DNA from 2 places in the Pseudomonas paraeruginosa genome. Region 2 is predicted to be linked to the other one. Evidence: predicted binding sites of a transcription regulator. Region 2 holds the regulator's gene; the other holds the start of a gene.

Region 1 (4,407 bases), 2.5 Mb from region 2:
CCTGCGGGGGAATATCGAATTCATGCACCGCCAGGCGCAACGTCGGCCTGCCACTTTCACCCGGCACGGCGCCGGGCGCCGGCAACACCATGCCGAGGCCGAGCAACGACACTGCACACGACCTTGCCACCCCGAGGATCGACATCGACGGATTCCAGTCCGAACTACCCGGTGCAGGCCAGATGGCCATCACCCAGGAGGGACATCCTGATGGCACTGTGTGACTGTGGTGTGACGGCGCGCGCGGTGACATGTTTTCGCCGATTGCCGTATAAGCGGGAAACCACCATCCCAGCGCGGGAGAATCGTCATGCACCGTTCATCGCGGATCCTGCCGGGCCTGTTCCTGGGCCTGGCCATGTCCACCGCCCAGGCCGACGAGCCGACGCCACCGGCGAACTGCATCAGCACCGAGGTCAATGGTTACCAGGCGCTGTCCTATGAATGCCTGAGCCAGCAGATGGCCGACCCGGAGAGCGCGGCCAGGGCCCGCCGCGAACAGGAGCTGGATTCCGCCGCCATCGTCCGGCGTCCGCCAAACCAGCTCGGCCTGTACAACCAGTCGGCGACACGCATTCGCCTGGGTACCTCGTTCGGCAACTCGGTGGAAGCGCAGCGGCCACCTCGTTAAGGGCTCCCATCTGCCGACGCCGGCCTTCATTCGCCCTGCCGGTCGGACACGCTGTTCCTGGCCGGCGGCAAGACAAAAAAAGCCCCGGACCAGGCCGGGGCACTCGTCGTCGGCAGGGTTGGCCGCCGACCAAAGGAGAAGGAACGCCACTCAGGCGAAGGTACGCTCCAGCAGGTCGCCGAAACGATTGAAGGCATCGCTGGCGCCCTTCGCGGCCAGGCGCTCTTCCTCGTCGTTCAGTTCGATGCCGTCGAGGATCGCCACGAAGCTCTTCCAGCCCTGGGCGCGACCGCCTTCCGGTTCGGCCAGGTGGCGGGCGCCGAAGTTCTCGTCGAGCTCGAGGGCGGCGGCCTTCTTGAACAGGAACGCCGCGCCCAGCTTCGAGCCCTCGGAAACGAACAGCCAGCCCAGCGCCTCGGCCAGGCTCAGGTCGGCCTCGCGCACGCTCTGGTCGCCTTCCGGCACGGCGTGGCCGAGGTCGGCCAGGTCGGCACGGGCGGCATCGTCGCGGGCGCGGGAAGCCAGGTCGGGGAACAGGCGGGCCAGCGCCTCGTTGCGATAAAGCGGCTCCAGGTCATGCTGGAAGAGATACTGGGCAGCGACGAAGCGGGCGAAGTTGTCTCGGCTGGCGAAGGGTTCCTTGCTCTTCACCAGGCTCTCCAGGCGCTGGTGCGGCTCGTTGGTCAGCAGGTTGAGGCGTTGCGAACGCAGGTTTTGCCGAGTGGATTCGGGGGCCAGGGTATCCATTAGGGAAATTCCTTTCGAGAGACGGAACGCATTGGACCGCCGAGGCGTGCCCAAATATGAATAACGATTCTCAATTATATTCGTTATTGAGTCTCAATGGCATAGAAAAGGATGCCGACCGACAGCCATTGACCAGAAAAGGACTACAGCAAATACTGTATTTACATACAGTAAACGAGTCATTTTCCTTGGCCTCCCTGTCATCCGTAGCCCAGCGTTCCCCTCTCGACACTCTCCCGGGACAAGGAGCAGGCATAGACCTGAATACCCTGCTCGATGCCCGTCGGGTCTGGAAAGGCCAATCCGCTCTCCCGGCCAGCAGCTCCCAGCCCACCGGGCATGCGCGCCTGGACGCGCTGCTACCGGGCGGCGGCTGGCCGGAGCATGCCCTGAGCGAAATCCTCCACGCCCGCGACGGCGTCGGCGAGCTGCAATTGCTGCTACCTACCCTGGTCCGCCTGACCCGGGCACAACGCCGCGTAGTGCTGGTCGGCGCGCCGTACCTGCCCTATCCGCAGGCCTGGCTCGCCGCCGCGGTCGATCTGCGCCACCTGGTCCTGGTCCAGGCCAGCGGCCGTGACGCCCTGTGGGCCGCCGAGCAATGCCTGCGTTCGGGCAGTTGCGCCGCCGTGCTGTGCTGGCCGCAGCAGGCCGATGACCGCGCCCTGCGTCGACTCCAGGTAGCCGCCGAAAGCGGCCAGGCGCTGGGGTTCGCCTATCGCCCCCTGCGCGAAGCGGTCAATCCCTCGCCCGCGGCGCTGCGCCTGTGCCTGGAGAGCCACCCCGCGCGCCTGCGCATCCTCAAGTGCCGGGGCGGCCTCGCGCCGGCGACCTCCCTGCCGGCCAGCGCCTGGCAATGAGGCGGCCATGCTCTGGGCTTGCATTCTCCTGCCGCAGCTGGCCATGGACAGCGCCTTGCGCCAACGGTCGGATCCCGGGGCGCCGCTGGCGCTGCTCGGGGGACCGCCGCAACGCCGCCTGCTGCGGGCGGTCAACCCGGCGGCGCGCGCCCTCGGCCTGAAGCCCGGGCAGTCGCTGATCGCCGCCCAGGCCCTGAGCCGGGTCTTCGCCACGGCAGAGTACGACCTCGTCGCCATCGAACGCTGGCAGGCCTTTCTCGCCGCCTGGGCCTATGGCTTCAGTTCGCAGGTCAGCCTGCACTATCCACGCGCGCTGCTGCTGGAGGTACAGTCGAGCCTTGCCCTGTTCGGTCCCTGGCCGCGCTTCGAGGCGCGCCTGCGCAGGGAGCTGACGGCCCTGGGTTTCAGCCACCGCCTGTGCCTGGCGCCGAACCCGGCGGCGGCCAGGGTGCTGGTGGACAGCCAGGACGGGCTGGCCATCGAGGACGACGACGCGCTGCGTCGCCACCTGGCCAGCCTCCCGCTCGACCGGCTGGGACTGTCCCGGGACCTGACGACCGCCCTCGGGCGCATGGGGCTGCGCCACCTGCGACAGGTCCTCGACCTGCCGCGCGCGGCCCTGGCCCGCCGCTTCCCTGCCGAACTGCTGCTGCAGATCGATCGCATCGGCGGACGCATCCCCCTGGCCCTGGAGCACTACCGGCCGCCGGACGTATTCGATCTGCGCATCGAGCTCAACTTCGACGTGGAATCCCACCAGGCCCTGCTCTTCCCCCTGCGCCGGCTGACCGCCGACCTCGCGGCCTTTCTCGCCGGACGCGACAGCGGCGTGCAGCGCTTCAGCCTGCGCCTGGAGCATCACGGACGCGCCGACAGCCTGGTCACGATCGGCCTGCTCGGCGCCGAGCGCGAGGCGGCCATGCTGTTCGAACTGACCCGCGGCCGCCTCGAACAACTGCAATTGCCCGCGCCAGTGCATGCCGTGCGCCTGCTGGCCGACGAACTGCCCCCCTTCACCCCGCGGCACAGGGAACTGTTCGACGAGCGTCCGCAGCAGTTCCTCGCCTGGGACCAGTTGCGGGAACGCCTGCGGGCACGTCTGGGCGACGAGGCAGTACACGGCCTGAGCGCTGTCGCCGAACATCGTCCGGAGCGCAGCTGGCGGCTGGAGACCTGCGACAGGTCCGTGCCGCTGGCTCCCGCCGGCCTCCGCCCCGGTTGGCTGCTGATGGAGCCCCGGCCCCTCGGCGAGGCGCTGCCGACCGTGCTGGCCGGCCCCGAGCGCATCGAGTCGGGCTGGTGGGACGGCGAAGACATCCGTCGCGACTACTACCTGGTGGAAACCCGTTCCGGCCAACGCGCCTGGGTCTACCGCGAGGTCGGCAGCGAAGGGCCGCTGTGGCTGCATGGCTGGTTCGCATGAGCGCCTACGCCGAGCTGCACTGCCTGTCCAATTTCAGCTTCCAGCGTGGCGCCTCCAGCGCTGCGGAGCTCTTCGCCCGCGCTGCCCGCCTGGGCTACCGGGCCCTGGCGATCACCGACGAATGCAGCCTGGCCGGCATCGTGCGGGCCTGGCAGGCGGCGCGGGAGTACCGGGTGAAATTGCTCGTCGGCAGCGAGATCCGCCTCGAACAGGGACCGAAACTGGTCCTGCTGGTGGAGGACCTGGTGGGCTACCAGCAGCTCTGCCGGCTCATCACCCGTGGCCGGCGGCGGGCCGACAAGGGCAGTTATCGGCTGCTGCGCGAAGACCTGCAACCTGCGCTGGACGGAGTGTTGGCGATCTGGCTGGCCGAGCCGGGCGATGACGACGATGCCGCCTGGCTCGGCGAATGCTTCCCGCAACGCCTGTGGCTGGGCGTCGAGCTGCATCGCGGCGCCGATGACGACGCTCGCCTGCGCGGCCTGCTGGCGCTCGCTGCCCGCGCGCAGTTGCCGGCAGTGGCCTGTGGCGACGTGCATATGCACTGCCGTGGCAGGCGCGCCCTGCAGGACTGCATGACGGCGATCCGCAACCATCTGCCGGTGAGCGAGGCGGGCGCCCATCTGTTCGCCAACGGCGAGCGCCACCTGCGCCCGCTGGCGGCCCTGCAGGGCATCTATCCGGAGGCCCTGCTGGCGGAAACCCTGCGCATCGCCGAACGTTGCCGGTTCGACCTGGAACAGTTG
Region 2 (4,407 bases):
TGCGCACCGGCCATCGACAGGTCATCACTGAAGATCACCCCGTCGAACTTCAGCTCGCCGCGCAGGATCTCCTGCAACCAGCGCCGGGAAAAGCCGGCGGGCTGCGGATCGACCCGCGGATAGATCACATGGGCCGGCATCAGCGCGTCGAGCCGGCCGGCCAGGCGGGCGAACGGGACCAGGTCGCTGCGGCGGATCTCGTCGAGGCTGCGCTCGTCTTCCGGGATAGCCACATGGGAATCGGCCTCCGCCCAGCCGTGACCGGGAAAATGCTTGCCGGTGGCAGCCATGCCGGCGGCGTGCATGCCGCGGATGAACGCCCCGGCGAGCTGCGCGGCGCGCTCGGGGTTGCCCTCGAAGGCGCGACTGCCGACCACGGCGCTGCGCTGGTGATCGAGGTCGAGCACCGGGGCGAAGCTCAGGTCGAGGCCGACCGCCTGTACTTCGGTCGCCATCAGCCAGCCACAATGCTCGGCCAGCTCTTCGGCGTTCGGGTTGTCGGCGATCGCGCGCATCGCCGGAAGGCGCACGAAGCCCTGGCGCAGGCGCTGCACGCGCCCTCCTTCCTGGTCGACGGCCAGCAGCAGGTCGGGGCGGATGGCGCGAATCGCCGCGCACAACTCGCGAACCTGGGCGGGATGCTCGATGTTGCGAGCGAAGATGATCAAACCGCCCACCTCGGGGTGGCGCAGGATTTGGCGGTCCTCGGCGGTCAGCCAGGTGCCGCCGACGTCGAGCATCAGAGAGCCTTGCATGAGGAGTCCTATGGCCGGGAAAACAGCGAAGCCCGCCATGACGGGCTTCAGACAGCGCACACTGTACTGCACCCGGGTGAAAGACTTAAGTGCCGGCAGCGGCGCAGGACAATGGAGCCGAGCGGGAGCCCGGAGTTCCGCGCACCCGAAGGGAAAGGAAAGAAGCGGCGCCCGTCGGGACGCCGTTCGGGTTCAGACCTTGGCGGGAGCCTTGCTGCGCGAGCGCAGCTGCGCGCCGGCCAGCAGCGGATCGTCGATCCCGCTTTCGGCGCGCATGCCGGCCGCGAAGAACGGCACCATCAGGTGCATCACCTGCTCGGTGGAGGTATTCACGCCGAAGTCGTTCTCCGCCATCGCCCGCAGGGCCTTGATACCCGACATGCTGAAGGCGGCCGCGCCGAGCATGAAATGCACGCGCCAGAACAGTTCGATGGGCGGCAGTTTCGGCGCCGCTTCGTTGACCAGCAGCATGTAGCGGCGGAAGACCTTGCCGTACACCTCTTCCAGGTACTTGCGCAGGTGCCCCTGGCTCTGGCTGAAGGCCAGGCCGAGCAAGCGCATGAAGATCGACAGGTCATTGCCGCTGCGCGGCTTCACCGCCATCGCCTGGGACACCAGCAGGTGCAGGAGGTCCTCCAGGCTGGCGTGCAGGGCTTCGGGCTTGGCCTGGCGGCGATCCAGTTCCTTTTCCAGGCTGGCACAGAACGGCCCGAGGAAGCGCGAGAATACCGCCTGGATCAGCGCCTTCTTCGAGCCGAAGTGATAGTTCACCGCCGCCAGGTTGACCCCGGCCTTGCTGGTGATCAGGCGCAACGAGGTTTCGGCGAAGCCTTTTTCCGCGAACAGCTGTTCCGCCGCATCGAGAATGCGTTCGACGGTTTCCGACTGGGCCATGGTTTCTCCGCCTGACAAACACTTGTTTGAAACATACGTTTCAGCCACATCCCTTGTCAAGCGGCAGATGACGCACCGGTCAGAAAAGTACAGAGAAGTCCGGAAAAACGGAAGCAAGACGCCGGCCAACCCTGTTCCGCGCGCTCGAAGAAATGCCATGCGGAAAAACATTGCCAGCGCAGGCTCACTGTATATAATCCCAGGCACTGGATAAAAACACAGAGCGACGACATGCAGAAGCTGACGCCCCGCCAATCCGAGATCCTCTCCTTCATCAAGCGCTGCCTGGAAGACCACGGCTTTCCGCCGACCCGCGCGGAAATCGCCCAGGAACTCGGCTTCAAGTCGCCGAACGCCGCCGAGGAGCACCTCAAGGCGCTGGCGCGCAAGGGCGCCATCGAGATGACCCCGGGCGCTTCCCGCGGCATTCGCATCCCCGGCTTCGAACCGCACGCGGCGAACGACGACGAAGGCCTGCCGGTGATCGGCCGGGTCGCCGCCGGCGCACCGATTCTCGCCGAACAGAACATCGAGGAATCCTGCCGGATCAATCCCGCCTTCTTCAATCCTCGCGCCGACTACCTGTTGCGCGTGCGCGGCATGAGCATGAAGGACATCGGCATCCTCGACGGCGACCTGCTGGCCGTCCACGTCACCCGCGAAGCGCGCAATGGCCAGGTGGTGGTCGCGCGGCTCGGCGAGGAGGTCACGGTGAAACGCTTCAAGCGCGAAGGCAGCAAGGTCTGGCTGCTGGCGGAAAACCCCGAGTTCGCTCCGATCGAAGTCGATCTGAAGGAGCAGGAACTGATCATCGAAGGCTTGAGCGTCGGCGTGATCCGGCGCTGACAGGAGATACCATGCAGACCTCCCACTCGCTGCCCAGCGCCCAGTTGCCACTGTTCCAGGAAGCCTTCTGGGCCAGCAACGGCGCCCCCCTGCTCGACGACGTAATCGATAGTCCGTCAAATGCCGAAGAGCCCGCCGCCTTCAGTGAGCTGTCGCTAAGCGGCCTGCCTGGCCATTGCCTGACCCTGCTGGCGCCGATCCTGCGCGAACTCAGCGAGGAGCAGGAGCAGTCCCGCGATGCTCGCTGGCTGACCCTGATCGCCCCGCCAGCGAGCCTTACTCACGAATGGCTGCGCCGCGCCGGGCTGAATCGCGAACGTATCCTGCTGCTACAAGCCAAGGACAATGCCAGCGCCCTGGCACTCAGTTGCGAAGCCTTGCGCCTGGGCCGCAGCCATACGGTGGTCAGTTGGCTGGAACCCTTGGGCCGAGCAGCACGCCGGCAACTGTCCCGCGCCGCCCAACAGGGTCAGGCCCAGAGCCTGAATATTCGCCTGGGTTGAAGGGGAAGGGCAAAGGGGGCAGTTCAGTGCAGAACGCGCGGACCTTCGTCGTGTTCGATCTCGCCTTCGGCAAGGCGGCCAGCCATTTGCACGCCGACGTTGAACATGGCCTTGGCCACTTCGACATGCTGGCCCTGCAGGAAATTCTTCGCATCCCCGGAGAATTCCAGGGTCACCAGCGCCTCCTCGTCATCGGCGCGACGCAGCACTATGCGCCCGTCGGGCATTTCTACGATTTCAAGGAAGGATGTTGGCATGACAGACGCTCTCTACAAAGACGTGACATTGTAACAGCCCATCCCCGGCATCCCTAGTCCACATCCGCTTCCCGCGCCCCATCACCGGCCCGTGAATACGGTTCCAGAGCGCCGCGACGGCATCAGGTAAATTTTTTTTACTGGCAAATCAACCGACTGGAACAGGAGGAAAAGACCCTACCGCTGATCGGCGAATGACGGTGCCGTTACAGCTCGGTCAAGCTTTCACGGAAACGCAGGAGCAATTGCTTCAGCGACTGGCGCCACTCCTCCAGGGTCTCGCGGGAAAGTGCCGGCGCCTCCTCATCGATGTTGACCGCGACGATCAGCGGCGTCGTCGGGTCGATCTTCACCGCCTTGCTCGGCTGCGGCGGCAGGAACAACTCGGAGTAGGCGTCCAGCAACTGCGCCAGCCAGGTTTCCGGCTGCGACGCCAACTCCACCAGCTCAGCCAGCTCGGGGCTGGGCGCGGCCGCCAGCACTTCGGCATTCAGCAATGCATCCACGCGAGGAGCGGCAGCCTGCGGCAGACGGTAGTAACCGGCGATCTCGTGGCATACACCGAGCACTGCGCCATAGAGGTGGAACAGTGCCGACTCGCGCTCCGCCTGGATGATCGCCTGGGCATTCATCGCCCGCTCGGCATCGGCCCGCTTCCAGGCGTCCAGAGCCAACCCGGCGAAATACAGCTTCTGGTTGGTGCGGGTATAGAGCTCTTGAGCCATGCCGATACTCCCGGAGGCAACAGAAGGAAAGCGTCTCACAGACCAGGTCAGGCACCCGGCCCTCGCGCAGTATAAGCGCGCCCCAGGCAACGGGGCGCGCCATCCATCAGCGCTTGTCTTCGACCTTCCACTTGCCGCCGTCGTAGAACGCGCGCCAGCCGGTGGGCTTGCCGTCGACCTCGGACTGCACGTACTGCTCCTTGGTCTTGCGGCTGAAACGGATCACCGCGGGACGGCCATCCGGGTCTTTCTGCGGGGCATCGCAGAGGTAGTGGTACTTCGGATCCAGCTCGGCCTTGTGCGGAATGATCTCGCTCACCAACGGAGCACGGGTCTCGCGATTCTTCGGGAACTGGCTGGCGGCCAGGAACATCCCCGAGGCACCGTCGCGCAGCACGTAGATGTCATCCACCTTCTCGCACTTCAG

The links. The regulator LexA, encoded in region 2, represses DNA repair genes until DNA is damaged. The targets are predictions, from matches to a motif close to CTGTNTNNNNANACAG.
Region 1: a site for LexA is predicted at 1,534-1,549, ahead of imuA (translesion DNA synthesis-associated protein ImuA). Genes of this name have one in related genera too.

What each region holds. Positions count from the first base shown of each region.
Region 1 covers NZ_CP020560.1:4,614,551-4,618,957, forward strand. The annotation lists gene B7D75_RS21905 (STN domain-containing protein) at 1-145, opposite strand, end outside; gene B7D75_RS21910 (hypothetical protein) at 311-631, shown strand; gene pigA (biliverdin-producing heme oxygenase PigA) at 782-1,378, opposite strand; gene imuA (translesion DNA synthesis-associated protein ImuA) at 1,633-2,238, shown strand; gene B7D75_RS21925 (Y-family DNA polymerase) at 2,246-3,661, shown strand; gene dnaE2 (error-prone DNA polymerase) at 3,637-4,407, shown strand, end outside.
Region 2 covers NZ_CP020560.1:2,113,116-2,117,522, reverse strand. The annotation lists gene nagZ (beta-N-acetylhexosaminidase) at 1-755, opposite strand, end outside; gene psrA (transcriptional regulator PsrA) at 948-1,649, opposite strand; gene lexA (transcriptional repressor LexA) at 1,881-2,495, shown strand; gene sulA (SOS-induced cell division inhibitor SulA) at 2,507-2,998, shown strand; gene B7D75_RS10125 (hypothetical protein) at 3,022-3,255, opposite strand; gene B7D75_RS10120 (DUF6586 family protein) at 3,462-3,980, opposite strand; gene topA (type I DNA topoisomerase) at 4,087-4,407, opposite strand, start outside.